4 regions of the Rahnella inusitata genome follow, and region 4 is predicted to be linked to each of the others. Evidence: predicted binding sites of a transcription regulator. Region 4 holds the regulator's gene; each other region holds the start of a gene.
What was found. Region 4 encodes CRP, which controls carbon source genes, mostly activating them, when cyclic AMP is high. Its sites were predicted from a motif close to ATGTGANNNNNNTCACAT; they were not measured.
Positions count from the first base shown of each region.

Region 1: a site for CRP is predicted at 2,306-2,323, ahead of udp (uridine phosphorylase). Genes of this name have one in related genera too.
Region 2: a site for CRP is predicted at 1,532-1,549, ahead of bhsA (multiple stress resistance protein BhsA). Genes of this name have one in related genera too.
Region 3: a site for CRP is predicted at 1,704-1,721, ahead of rbsD (D-ribose pyranase). Genes of this name have one in related genera too.

Region 1 is NZ_CP065024.1:113,665-117,188, forward strand. It holds gene rmuC (DNA recombination protein RmuC) at 1-570, opposite strand, end outside; gene I2123_RS00515 (DedA family protein) at 728-1,255, opposite strand; gene udp (uridine phosphorylase) at 1,414-2,175, opposite strand; gene katE (catalase HPII) at 2,432-3,524, opposite strand, start outside.
Region 2 is NZ_CP065024.1:1,872,674-1,876,197, forward strand. It holds gene I2123_RS08725 (MFS transporter) at 1-543, opposite strand, end outside; gene bhsA (multiple stress resistance protein BhsA) at 787-1,044, opposite strand; gene bhsA (multiple stress resistance protein BhsA) at 1,196-1,453, opposite strand; gene bhsA (multiple stress resistance protein BhsA) at 1,621-1,878, opposite strand; gene I2123_RS08745 (hypothetical protein) at 2,324-2,581, opposite strand; gene I2123_RS08750 (TetR/AcrR family transcriptional regulator) at 2,800-3,459, shown strand; gene I2123_RS08755 (oxygenase MpaB family protein) at 3,463-3,524, shown strand, end outside.
Region 3 is NZ_CP065024.1:395,722-399,245, reverse strand. It holds gene kup (low affinity potassium transporter Kup) at 1-1,587, shown strand, start outside; gene rbsD (D-ribose pyranase) at 1,802-2,221, shown strand; gene rbsA (ribose ABC transporter ATP-binding protein RbsA) at 2,229-3,524, shown strand, end outside.
Region 4 is NZ_CP065024.1:731,216-734,739, reverse strand. It holds gene I2123_RS03305 (LysR substrate-binding domain-containing protein) at 153-1,061, shown strand; gene I2123_RS03300 (OsmC family protein) at 1,063-1,470, opposite strand; gene crp (cAMP-activated global transcriptional regulator CRP) at 1,832-2,464, shown strand; gene I2123_RS03290 (YccS/YhfK family putative transporter) at 2,532-3,524, shown strand, end outside.

The sequences.
Region 1 (3,524 bases), 620 kb from region 4:
CTGACGACGGAAACCGTCCAGTTGCTCGCGCAGCGGCAGCAACAGTTTATCGAGGCTTTGTTTGTTCTGTTCGTCAGCGCGACGGCCATTTTGTTCGAAGATACGGTTCGCAAGATTTTCAAACTGGCTGCTCAGACGCTGTTCGCTGTTGATCAGCAGCCGCTGCTTATCTTCGGCGGCCATGCGTGTTTCATCAAGACGGGTCGATACCTCACGTAATTCGGCTTCCTGTGCGCTGTTAATTTCACGCTGCGCACGCAGCTCCTGATTAAGCTGTTCGCATTCGTTTTGCCAGTGCGTCAGCAGTTGCAGTTTTTCCTGGCTGGCCGCCTGCATGCTGTGAAGTTTCCGTAACTCCAGTTCAGCCTCGCGGATTTGCTGCAAAGAGGATTGCCGCTCGACTTTGACCGCGTCATTTTCGGCCCTCACCTGCTCAAGAGATTGCTCAAGCAAACGGCGCTGAGTCTCGAACTCAGTCTGCTGTTGCTGCTGGCGTAAACTGGCCACCAGCCAGCCCACTAATAAGCCGATTAATCCGGCGCCGAGGGCCGTCAGAATACTGATATCCACGCGTTTTCCTTCTTAAAGTCATCTGCGGTCACGGTAATAGCAGGCTGTATGGATGTCCAGTCTATTTTCTGTTGCATTAAGGCTTTGCGGGATGTCTTCCAAAAAGGAATTTCTCTGCTATTTCCCCCTTGCGGCAGACATTCACAGAGAGCAGGATTCAAAACCAGCGGCTGAGCCATTGAATGCCAAAAGCGCCGGGCGCCAGAATACCGAAGGCCCAGATCAGCGCAGAAGTGATATTGGCAATCTGGAAGTACTTTTGCGGCATACCACAGATACCTGCGACCAGCGGGACGACAGCACGAAGCGGGCCAAAGAAGCGGCCAATAAACGCGCCCGGCATGCCCCATTTATCAAAAAAAGCGTGACCACGTACAAGCATTTGCGGATGACGGGAGAACGGCCAGAAGTTGCCGACACGATCCTGATAATGGGAACCGACCCAGTACGAAAGCCAGTCGCCCAGGAACGCACCGGCCGCCGCTGCCGCCCAGATGGGCCAGAAAGGGATACCAGTTTCGCCAATCAGCGCGCCAAGTCCGAGCAAAATAAAGGTCGCGGGAAGCAGCAGCGAAAGAAAGGCCAGTGATTCACCGAAAGCCAGGACAAAAACGATGGGCGCAGCCCACACCTGATGTGCACGAATAAACGTGGTGGTGTAATCCAGAATCTCGTTAACAGTCAAAAATGCAGTTCCTTTTTTCATGGAGTCGGAGGCGTAATGAAAGGGATTATTCCAGACTCACTACAAACCTGACCTTAACAGATCCTTTGGAATGGGCAAAAAAATGGGCCGCCGGAGGCAGCCCATAAATGTGATGTGTTGTTTTGATTTTATAAAAATTAAATCAGGCGGCGTGCGGCTTCGACGACAATCTTCACCGCATGGCTTTCGGTCTTTTTCATGGTTTCCGCGTTAGGAATTTCCTGCTGCGTGCGGTTCACGATGACACCCGCAACCATACCTGCACGCAGACCCTGGCTTGCACACATGGTCAGCAGAGTGGCAGATTCCATTTCGTAGTTCATCACGCCCATTTCCTGCCACTCTTTCATCGATTCTTTGAAACGACGAACAACACGGCCGGAGTAAGTATCATAACGTTCCTGACCCGGATAGAAGGTGTCAGAAGAGGCAGTTACGCCGATATGTGTTTGTGCGCCCACGGCTTCTGCCGCAGCGACCAGCGCTGTAGTACAGGCGAAATCGGCCACTGCCGGGAATTCCATCGGTGCAAAGTGCAGGCTGGCGCCGTCAAGACGCACAGCCGCCGTCGTCACCAGAACGTCGCCGACGCTGATATGCGGCTGAATGGCACCCGTGGTGCCCACGCGCAGGAAAGTGCGGATGCCGAGCTGTGCCAGCTCCTCGACTGCGATAGACGTTGACGGGCCACCGATACCGGTTGAGCACACGATCACAGATTTGCCGTCAAGCTCAGCGCGCCATGATGTAAATTCGCGGTGGGAAGCCAGGCGAACCGGGTTTTCCATCAGTTTGGCAATCTTCTCCACGCGCTCAGGGTCGCCGGGAACAATCGCCAGCGTCGCGCCGTTTAAATCTTTTTTGGTCAGGCCAAGGTGGAAAACTTCAGGCTGAGACATAACAAACTCCTCTGTGTGTAAGGTCAATTATTGGCAGGAGGAACACCCGGCAACTGTACTGAACATTGTGACGTCATTTCGTGACGGTCGTCACTATGATGTAACAACAAGAATAACGCATACATTTAATTTGTGACTTACATCACAAATTATGCCGCTAAAGAGGAAATTTTATACGGCGATGCCTCCATTGCGGACATAAAAAAGCAGACATCGCCCCGTGAGAGACTCTGCCTGCATAGATATTTACTGTAAATCAGGCGGGAACGGCGTCAGCTGCAGCGCTGCGTGACCAGATCCGGTGCTTCGCCAAATCTTTCAGGAATGCCTTCAGCAGGGCACCTTCAGCTTTTTCGCCTTCGATAATCCCCTCTTCTTTCACGTCATCCTTCAGCCCCAGCAGGGATTTAAAGCGGCGCGCGTCACCGCTCAGGCCAATAACTTTCAGATGTTTATAGGCTTCAAGAACGAAATGACGTGCGTCCCCGCTCATCAGCAATGCATCAATGTGCCCGTGCGGCACTATCACGGCGTCAACGGTGATTGACGGCGAACCGGCAAACGTCGCGTCAATCGGTAACGTCGAACCATCATCTGCGGTCACTGTCCCCAAATGGCTGGCCAGTAGTTTAGGGTGAACGCCCGCAGCCTGAAGCGCCTGCAAGGTTTCCAGAACATCGGCCGCGTGAACGCCGTCGCCCAGCAGCAGCGCAACCTGACGCCCTTTAATCACCCCTTTGCCGCTGGCATAGAGGCTGAGCGACGGATCGCTGTCCAGACCATTCACCGGTTTTGGGGGTTTGATTTTCAGCGTGTCTGCTGAAAGCGTCACGCCGACGTTTTTCGCCACCTTCTGCGCCAGCGACTGATCGACACGTGCCAGCAAATCCACCACGCGCTCGCGGATATAAGGTCGGGCGACTTTAGATAATTCAAACGAGAACGCCCCGGCAATGTGATCCTGCTCGGTTGGCGTCTGGCTCAACCAGAACAGGCGCGGCTGCGCATAAAACTCAGCAAACGACTCGCTGCGCTGGCGCACTTTTGCCGCATCAATTCGCTCAGGATAACTTTCGAAACCGCCGCCCGATGCGGCTGGAGGCGTTTCTCGCGGCCAGTTGTTGTTGATAGAATTCGGCTCGTAGTTTGCCGGATTGGTATCTACATCCTGACGGTGCATACCGTCACGCTGGAAGTTATGGTACGGACAGGTCGGCCGGTTAATCGGGATTTCGTGGAAATTCGGCCCGCCCAGACGGCTTATCTGCGTATCGGTGTAGGAGAAAAGCCGGCCCTGTAACAATGGATCGTTAGTGAAATCGATGCCCGGCACCACGTGCCCCGGATGG
Region 2 (3,524 bases), 1.1 Mb from region 4:
CAGCGCATCTATTGCGAGCAAACTCAGGGGGGAAAGGACATCAAACAGCAAAACGCCTGCGCCGGTACCCAGCAAAACCTGTGAGGCAAAAATTAGCGTTTCCATTGCGGTGGCGGCGGGCAGTTCGTCAGGGCGTAATCCGCGTTTAAATATCAGCGTCAGAGCGGGATAACTCATTCCGTTAAATAACGCTTCTGCGGATTGCACGGCCAGTAATGCCGGAATGTTATGCGAAAGAAGACCGTACAGCGGCATGGCCAGCGCCAGCAGGCCGAGCACTTCGGTAAGGATAAGGATTTTCATTGGGGATATTTTCCGGCATAAGGTTTCCCCCCACAGACTGCCCAGAAAACCTGGGAGCATCGCCAGCATGTACGCCAGAGTCAGTGTCGCTGGTGAGGCGCTCCAGCGTAACAGTTGACCAAAAACGACCACCTGCGTCAGGCCATTTCCCAGAGACGACAAAATAAACGCACAGCCCAGCAGCCGCAGCCAGCGATGACTTCGCAATGCGCGTAAAAGCGCAATAAGTAACGTGTTCATGAAGAGAGATTCTCATCTTAAATAACAGAAACCCCGCATTGCACACAGGCAACAGGGAGAAAGAAAACTGTCAGTGATGAGGATCATTACATTGGGAAAGGGGCTTTTTTAGAAAGAGAAGACAAAAATGTAGCATAAACAGAAGAGGTTGCGAGAGTTTGTCGATGTTTTTCTAAACAGCAGACACGAAAAAGGCGGCAAATGCCGCCTCTTCTGCTTACTACTTTAAACTGCCAACCGGACTTATTTGTACAGCTCAGCAGTACCGTACAGATGGTTGTCACCGGAAGCACCAATAATGCGGTAAGAACTTGCACCGGCTTCACTGGCTTTTGCACTCAGTTTGTTCTGCAGGCTGGTCAGGCTGTTACCTGATGTTGCGCTGACGACACCAATCGCTTGCTGACCGGCTGGTGCGGACTGAACTTCTGTCGCGGCCAGAGTCGAGAATGAAGCGGTTGCCAGTGCAAGAGCGGCGAGAGTCATAGTGATATTTTTCATGATAATTTCCTCAATTCGTGTTTTGAAGCTTTGCCAGGCGTTGTCATCAACGTTCATTTAATGTGCAAAGCTGTCTTCTGTCCGATCAAACATTTAATTTATTAATTGATAAATTAAATGCTGTTTACCCTTGTTGCTACGTCCTGCCTGCTTATTTGTACAGCTCAGCAGTACCGTACAGATGGTTGTCACCGGAAGCACCGATGATGCGGTAAGAACTTGCACCGGCTTCACTGGCTTTTGCACTCAGTTTGTTCTGCAGGCTGGTCAGGCTGTTACCGGAGGTCGCGCTGACCACACCGATGGCTTGCTGACCGGCTGGTGCGGACTGAACTTCAGTCGCGGCCAGAGTCGAGAATGATGCGGTAGCAAGGGCGATTGCAGCGAATGTCATAGTGATGTTTTTCATGATTTCTTCCTTTTAATTCTGTTTATCAGCAGATGATTTTTAGGTCCGACGTTATTTGTTAACGTTCGATAATTAAATCTTAGACCTGGATCACATTCTGTGCAACTAATTTATTTACTAATCGTTAACTAATTGTGCGGAACATTTCGCTAACGTGTTCTTCATACTTATTTGTACAGCTCAGCCGTACCGTAAAGATGGTTTTCACCGGAAGCACCAATGATGCGGTATGAGCTTGCACCGGCTTCTGTTGCTTTAGCATTCAGTTTTGACTGCAAAGTGCTCAGGCTGCCGTTTGAAGAAGCACTGATGGTACCGACAACTTGCTGACCTGCCGGGGCGGACTGAACTTCAGTCGCGGCCAGAGTGGAGAAAGAAACGGTGGCGAGTGTCAGTGCTGCGATGGTCATTGCGATGGTTTTCATGATGTCTGTTCCTGTCGTTCATTTTTGTTTGGGGCGTCTGATGCAGAAGCCTCAGTTTTCGGGTGAACGTTTTTTATTAGTTAACGTTCGATAAGTAAATGTTAGAGGTTGGCGACGGTTTGTGCAAGATGTTTTTTTAATGAGCGTTAACTTATTGTGCTGTGACGTGAGTCACATGAAATGAGGAGTTTGTTTTGGTTCTGTTAATTTTGTGTTTTTAAAATGATTCGCTCTAACCAATAAAACATCGCTTATCCAATTTTGTGCTGAATGAATCATTAATGATCGCTAAGTTAATGATTGGCTCTGACTGGCGGGGATGTTAAAACTGGGGCATCTTCTTAAAGGAGAGAGAGAAGAGGGTGTGGCGTTAAAAGATAAGGCGACCAGAGCCGCCTTATCGTGATCCCTGCGCTGACATTCTTCCGTCAGGTAGCCGTCTTCCTTAGTAGTAAATGGAAGCGGGCTGATGACCAGAAGTTGAAGGTGCAGGCGGCTGAGTCGGAGACGTCGGGATACGGCCTTGTGAGACTTTTTTACTCACATAGGTACCGGGTTTACAGAAATTACTGTCCCCGGTCACATTGACCATCGCCACTTCCTGACTCAGTAAAGGCATCATGATAACCTGCTGTGCGGCAACATTGGCAACCGGGACAGCGGTTAACGCCAGAACTGCAAGAAGGATTTTAAGATTACTCATGATGTTACGTCCTGGGTTTGTACCGTGTAAAAACGCTTATAGCTTGTGCAGCTTTGCGGGTTTGAGTGATTTTCTTATCGCTCGATAATTAAATGATAATCTCCGCTGGACTTATGCGCAACTATTTTTAATAATGATCGTTAAGTTATTTTTGTCATGAAAATTTATAACGAAAAGTTTTAACAACCATAATCACAATGGTGATGGAAGGAGGGTGTATGAGCACTGAACAGACGGCTTTGGTCCGGAAAAGTCGCGGTCGCCCAAAACAGTTTGACCGTGGAACTGCTCTGAGCAAGGCCTTGAATTTATTCTGGCGCCACGGCTATGAGGCCACGTCATTAGCGGATTTGGTCGAAGCCACAGGTGCCAAGGCTCCCACGCTGTATGCTGAATTTGGCAACAAAGAAGGGTTATTTCGCGCAGCCGTTGAACATTATCTGACTAACTTTTACGAAAAGAGCTCATGTTTATTGAGCAAAACAGATTTGTCCGTCGAGGAAACCATCGGTCAGTATCTGCGCGCTATCGCAGAACTGTTTACTGACTGCGATACCCCGAGCGGTTGCTTTATGATCAGCGCCTCATCCGGGATGTCTTCATCCTCCGCGGATATCGCAGAAATGCTGCGCGCACGCCATCTTTCTCAGGAACGCTCATTGTTCGAGTTCTTTGAGAAGAGAAAACAGTCAGGCGAACTGACATCGGTTACCGACAGCGCGTTGCTGGCGAAATACCTCGCCTGCACCATTCAGGGCTTCTCGGTTCAGGCTCGTGACGGTGCTACTGCCGCCGAGCTGAATCAGCTGATTGATGTCGTGATGAAAATCTGGCCGCAGCTGAGCAGAGCAACGGTTGTCAGCACTGCCGCGCACTGACGGATGTTGAGCATTAAAACATTGTTAAGAAGTAAAATTGAACGCCAGGTGCTGAGTATTTCGGG
Region 3 (3,524 bases), 340 kb from region 4:
TCATCACGCACCACGGCGGTGCTGGTGATACTTGGCCTGATCGGTGGCAGCTTCTTCTATGGCGAAGTAGTGATCACTCCGGCCATTTCGGTGCTTTCCGCAATGGAAGGTCTGGAGATCGCCGCGCCATCACTCGATCCTTATATCGTTCCTCTTTCTATTACTGTTCTGACGCTGCTTTTCATTATTCAGAAACACGGAACCGGTATCGTGGGCAAACTCTTCGCCCCGGTGATGCTGGTCTGGTTCCTGACGCTCGCCGTTCTTGGCGTAAACAGCATCATGCAGAACCCTGAAGTCTTACGCGCCATGAACCCGATGTGGGCGGTAAACTTCTTTATCGAACATAAATCCTTCTCCTTCCTGGCACTCGGCGCTGTCGTTCTGTCGATTACCGGTGTGGAAGCGTTGTATGCCGATATGGGGCACTTCGGGAAATTCCCGATCCGTCTGGCATGGTTCACGGTGGTATTGCCGTCTCTGGTGCTGAACTACTTCGGTCAGGGCGCGTTACTGCTGAAGAATCCTGAAGCGATCAAAAACCCCTTCTTCCTGCTGGCGCCTGACTGGGCGTTAATTCCGTTACTGGTATTAGCCACCTTAGCGACCATCATTGCCTCTCAGGCTGTGATTTCCGGCGTGTTCTCCCTGACGCGTCAGGCTGTGCGATTGGGCTATTTACCGCCGATGCGCATCATCCACACCTCGGAAATGGAAGCCGGTCAGATTTATATCCCGGCCATTAACTGGTTGCTGTATTTCGCAGTGGTGATTGTGATTGCCAGCTTTGAGCATTCCAGCAATCTGGCGGCGGCGTACGGTATTGCCGTGACCGGTACAATGGTGCTGACCAGCATTCTTTCCTGTACGGTGGCGCTGAAAAACTGGCACTGGAAACCGTTCCTGGTTGGCATTTTGCTGATCGGTCTGCTGTTTATGGATATTCCACTGTTTGCCGCAAACGCCACCAAGCTGTTCTCCGGCGGCTGGCTGCCGCTGACGCTCGGCCTGTGCATGTTTATCGTCATGACTACCTGGAAAAGCGAGCGTTTTCGTCTTATGCGCCGCATGAACGAACACGGGAATTCTCTGGAGGCAATGATCGCCTCGCTGGAGAAATCCCCGCCGGTTCGTGTTCCGGGAACGGCGGTGTATATGTCGCGAGCCATCAACGTCATTCCGTTTGCGTTGCTGCATAACCTCAAGCACAACAAGGTGCTGCATGAGCGCGTGGTTCTGCTGACGCTGCGAACGGAAGATGCGCCTTATGTGCACAACGTCCGGCGTGTCACTATCGAGCAGCTGTCGCCGACGTTCTGGCGTGTGGTGGCAAGTTACGGATTTAAAGAAACGCCGAACGTGGAAGAGATTTTCCACCGCTGTGGTCTGGAAGGTTTGCCGTGCCGGATGATGGAAACGTCGTTCTTCATGTCGCATGAATCGCTGATCCTGACCAAGCGGCCATGGTATCTCTACTTCCGGGGTAAGCTGTTCATGGCGCTCAGCCGTAACGCCTTGCGCGCACCGGACCAGTTTGAAATCCCGCCAAACCGCGTTATCGAACTGGGAACGCAGGTGGAAATATAATCCTGCCTTTTGCCGCTCACAGGGTACCTTCGGGTACCCTGTTTTGTTTGTGCCTTCTCCTTTCTGAAATGACTAACTCAAATTGCCTCCCTATTTCTGAATCATTCAGCGAAACGTTTCGACGCTGATCACAATTCCATCACATCTTCGTTGCCTTGTGCGGCCAGTTTCATAAACTCAGTGGTGAGCGAAACGTTTCGCTGTAGGAGTCAAAATGAAGAAGTCACCGCTATTAAATGCCGAAATCTCAACTGTTATTGCCCGGTTAGGTCATACCGATCAGCTGGTTATTGGCGATGCCGGACTTCCGGTGCCAGCAGCTTGCCAGCGCATCGATCTGGCGCTAACCCAGGGAGTTCCCACCTTTTTACAAGTCTTAGAGGTAGTGACACACGAGATGCAGGTTGAGCGGGCTATCCTCGCAGAGGAAATCCTCACCAAAAATCCTCAACTCCATGAAGCGTTACTCGCCCGATTGACACAACTCGAACAACACCAGGGAAACACCATTGCTTTGGATTACGTCAGTCATGAGGCATTCAAAGCGCAAACCGAAAAAAGTCGGGCTGTCATCCGCAGCGGGGAATGTTCGCCGTATGCGAATGTGATCCTGTGTGCCGGCGTAACCTTCTGAGGCCTTTATGCAACCTTTGCTGCAACTGACAGGGATTGATAAAGCCTTTCCCGGCGTGAAAGCACTTTCCGGCGCGGCGCTCAGCGTTTATCCGGGACGTGTCATGGCGCTGGTGGGTGAAAACGGCGCGGGTAAATCCACGATGATGAAAGTGCTGACCGGCATCTATCAGAAAGATGCCGGCTCAGTACATTTCCTCGGCAAGGAAACCGCGTTCAGTGGCCCGAAAGCTTCGCAGGAAGCGGGGATCGGTATCATCCATCAGGAACTTAACCTGATCCCTCAGCTGACTATTGCTGAAAACATTTTTCTTGGCCGTGAGTTTGTAAACGGTTTTGGCCGCATCAACTGGAAAAAGATGTATGCCGAAGCGGACAAACTCCTGGCCCGCCTGAATCTGCGATACAAAAGCGATCGCCTGGTCGGTGAATTATCGATTGGCGATCAGCAGATGGTCGAAATCGCCAAAGTGCTGAGTTTCGAATCCAAAGTCATCATTATGGATGAACCGACGGATGCGCTGACTGACACTGAAACCGCCTCTTTGTTTAACGTCATTCGCGAACTCAAAGCGGCTGGCTGCGGCGTGGTGTACATCTCCCACCGCATGAAAGAAATTTTTGAGATCTGCGATGACGTCACCGTATTCCGTGACGGGCAGTTTATCGCAGAGCGTCCGGTCAGCGAGCTGGAAGAAGACACGTTGATCGAAATGATGGTTGGCCGTCGTCTGGAAGAGCAATACCCACGCATTAACCACGCACGCGGCGCGCTGCGCTTGCAGGTTCGTGATGTCTGCGGGCCGGGCGTGGATAACGTCAGTTTTGAGTTGTACAGCGGCGAAATCCTCGGTGTCTCCGGGCTGATGGGGGCTGGCCGCACCGAGCTGATGAAAATCCTCTACGGCGCGTTGCCACGTAAAAGCGGCTACGTTTCGCTCGATGGCCGCGAAGTGGTTACTCACTCGCCGCAGGACGGTCTGGCGAACGGTATTGTTTATATCTCCGAAGATCGTAAACGCGATGGATTAGTGCTCGGGATGTCGGTGAAAGAAAACATGTCGCTGACCGCACTGCGTTATTTCAGCCACGGCGGCGGACGCCTCAAGCATGCGGATGAACAGCAGGCCGTCGGCGACTTCATTCGCCTCTTCAATATTAAAACGCCATCGATGATGCAGCCGATTGGTTTGCTCTCCGGTGGTAATCAGCAAAAAGTGGCGATTGCCCGCGGTTTGATGACGCGGCCAAAAGTCCTGATCCTCGACGAACCGACGCGCGGCGTTGACGTCGGTGCCAAAAAA
Region 4 (3,524 bases):
GCGACATGCGTCACGTAATCAACTGAATAACAACGCATTATTTATAACAAGACTGACGCTATCAGCTTTACAGACACGCCATAAGATGCAATTTTTAGGCAGGTGATGCTTTTTACTGATAGGGCGTTTTGAATGATTAACGAGAGGACGTCATGCGCTATTTACCGAAACTTCAGCAACTGAAGGTTTTCCAGCAGGTTATCCGCAGCGGCAGTATTCGCGGCGCGGCGCGGGCGATGAATCAGTCGCAGCCAGCGGTCAGCAGAACGCTGCGCGAGCTGGAGCAAACGCTCGATACGCAGCTTATCGTGCGCGGCAATCAGGGGATGGCGCTGACCGAAACTGGCCGCGCTTTCGCCCAGCGGATGCAGTTCATCCTCGAAGAACTGGAGCGCGCCGCTGAAGAAATCCAGCAGATTAATCAGTATTCGCAAGGCTCGGTGGCGATCGGGTTTTCGTCGCTGCTGGCGCTGACGGTATTTCCGGCGCTGAACGGGGAATTCAAAACCCAGTTTCCGCAGTCAAAGTTGTTGATCAAAGAAGGTCAGCTGTCGGTGCTGCTGCCCGCGCTGCGCGAAGGAAAACTGGATTTCGCCATCGGTACCGCCGGACCGGGATTTCCGCTGGAGGATCAGGTGCGTGAACCGCTGTTCACCGCCCCGTTCGGAATTATCGCCAGACGCGGGCATCCGCTGGCCAACGCCACACGGCTCGAAGAATTACAGGATGCGCGCTGGGTGTTGCCGGAAACGGATATGGGGTACTACCAGCAGCTACAACTGGCGGACGGGTTTTATCAGGCGGGAAGTGAAACACCGGTGCGCACCGACTCGGTGGTGTGCGGGCTGAATATGGTGTTGCAGTCGGACTATCTGACCATCGTGGCGCGGGCGATGCGTGCGCCGTTCGGTTTGCAGGAGCAACTGTGTCTGCTCAATATCGACACCCTGCCACAGGCAGAATATTGCGTGCTCTATTCGCAAAAATCGCCGCTGACGTTTGCCGCGCGGCGATTTTTGGATTTACTGCGCAATCAGTGCCAGTCATATGACTGGACATGACTTATTCCGCTTCGATCACTTCAAAACTATGGGTAATCGTGGCCGCTTTGCCGAGCATCAGAGAAACAGAACAATATTTCTCGGCGGAGAGGCTGACGGCGCGCTCTACAATCTTATCGGTCAACGCTTTGCCGGTGACGATAAAATGCAGATTGATGTGCGTGAACAGACGCGGCGCTTCTTCGCGACGTTCTGACGTCAGTTTTACTTCACAATCGCGAACATCGTTACGGCCTTTTTGCAAAATCGACACCACGTCGATCGCGCTGCAGCCACCCGCTGACATCAGCAGCATTTCCATCGGGCTCGGGGCTTTATCGCCTGCATTGCCGTCCATCAAAACCTGATGCCCTGACGCTGATTCACCTAAAAACGTCAGACCTTCCACCCATTTTACGCGTGCGTGCATTTGCTTATCTCCCGGCGCTCTTAAGAATCAAATTTTCACCCCAGACTACCCTTTCACCTAAAAACTGGCAACGTAACCCGATCGCCATCATGCTGAAGCGAGACAACACAAGACAGCATTGCAAACCTGTGTTACAAACAAAGCCGAAACATACTTTCCAGCAAATTGCGGTGACGGTTTTCGCGGTTTAAGAACAGAACCCAAGGTGATAACGGCAATATACAGCCGGTTTCACTCCGACATCCGCTTGCAGCATTTCTGGAGAGCTATATGCTGAAAGGGCGCATTAATATTCAGACGCCGTACAGGGAACTCTGAGCCCTGTAATTTGGGCAGCGATAATAACAGAGGATAATAGCAAATGGTTCTCGGCAAGCCACAAACAGACCCGACTCTTGAATGGTTCCTGTCTCACTGTCATATACATAAGTATCCTTCTAAAAGTACGCTGATTCACCAAGGTGAAAAAGCCGAAACGCTTTACTACATCGTGAAAGGGTCGGTTGCCGTCCTGATTAAAGATGAAGAAGGCAAAGAGATGATACTTTCCTACCTTAACCAAGGTGACTTCATCGGCGAGCTGGGACTCTTCGAAGAAGGTCAGGAACGCAGTGCCTGGGTACGTGCTAAAACTGCCTGTGAAGTGGCTGAAATTTCTTATAAAAAATTCCGCCAGCTGATTCAGGTTAACCCGGACATTCTGATGCGCCTCTCCGCGCAGATGGCAAACCGTCTGCAAATGACGTCTGAGAAAGTCGGTAACCTTGCTTTCCTCGACGTAACGGGCCGTATCGCTCAAACCTTGCTGAATCTGGCCAAACAGCCAGATGCAATGACCCACCCGGACGGGATGCAGATTAAAATCACCCGCCAGGAAATCGGTCAGATCGTCGGTTGCTCTCGTGAAACCGTCGGCCGCATTCTTAAAATGCTGGAAGATCAGAGCCTGATCTCCGCACACGGTAAAACGATTGTCGTCTACGGCACACGTTAATCCCTCAAAAATTGGCGCGGCAGCTTACTGTCGCGCCTTTTTTATGGGCTAAGCTTCCGCTATGACGCTGTGGAGAAGGCTGTTTTATCACCCCGAAGTGAATTACGCACTGCGCCAGACGCTGGTGTTATGTTTGCCGGTCGGCCTGTGCTGGCTGTTCGGGAATCTGCAAATGGGCTTGCTGTTCTCCCTCTGCCCTGCCTGCTGTAACGTCGCCGGTCTTGATACGCCGCACAAACGCTTCTTCAAACGTCTCTTCATTGGTGGTTCGCTGTTTGCGATCAGCAGTATCTTGCTGCAACTGATGATGGAAAACTGGCACATCCCGCTGCCGCTCATCATGCTCTCGCTGGCTTTGCTGCTCGGCGTCACCGGTGAAATCAGCCCGCTGCATGCGCGACTGTTGCCCGGCGCACTGGTGGCGACCATCTTTACCCTGAGCATGGTCGGCGTCAGGCCGATGTGGCAGGCTCCCGCGCTGTTCGCTGCAGGCACTGCCTGGTATGGCCTGTTCAACTGGGCGTGGTTTCGCATCTCCAAAGAGCAGCCGATGCGCGAAACTCTCAGCCAGCTCTATCTGCAACTGGCTGATTATTTCGAAGCCAAATACAGCCTGCTGACGCAGCATATCGATCCGGAAACCGCCTTACCGCCGCTGCTTAAGCGTCAGCAGCAGGTCATCGATCTTATTGCCCTGCTCTATCAGCAGTTGCACATGCTGCCGCAGCACGGCCATCATCATCACCACAAGCGACTGTTCCAGCGTTTTCAGGTGGCGCTGGATTTGCAGGAGCACATCACGGTCAGTCTGCATCAGCCGGAAGAAGTACAAAAACTGGTGGAAGAAAGCCATGCCGAAGCGGTGATCCGCCGCAATGCGCAGGTGATTTCCGCCCGGCTGCGCGTCATTGCCGACGACATTCTTTATCACCGGCTGTCCGCGCGTTTCACGATGGCCAACGAATTGGCGGCGCTGGAAAAAATCGCCGCACGCAATCCGGAAAATCCGGTCGGCCAGTTCTGCTATTACCATTTCAGCCGCATTGCACGCCTGCTGCGC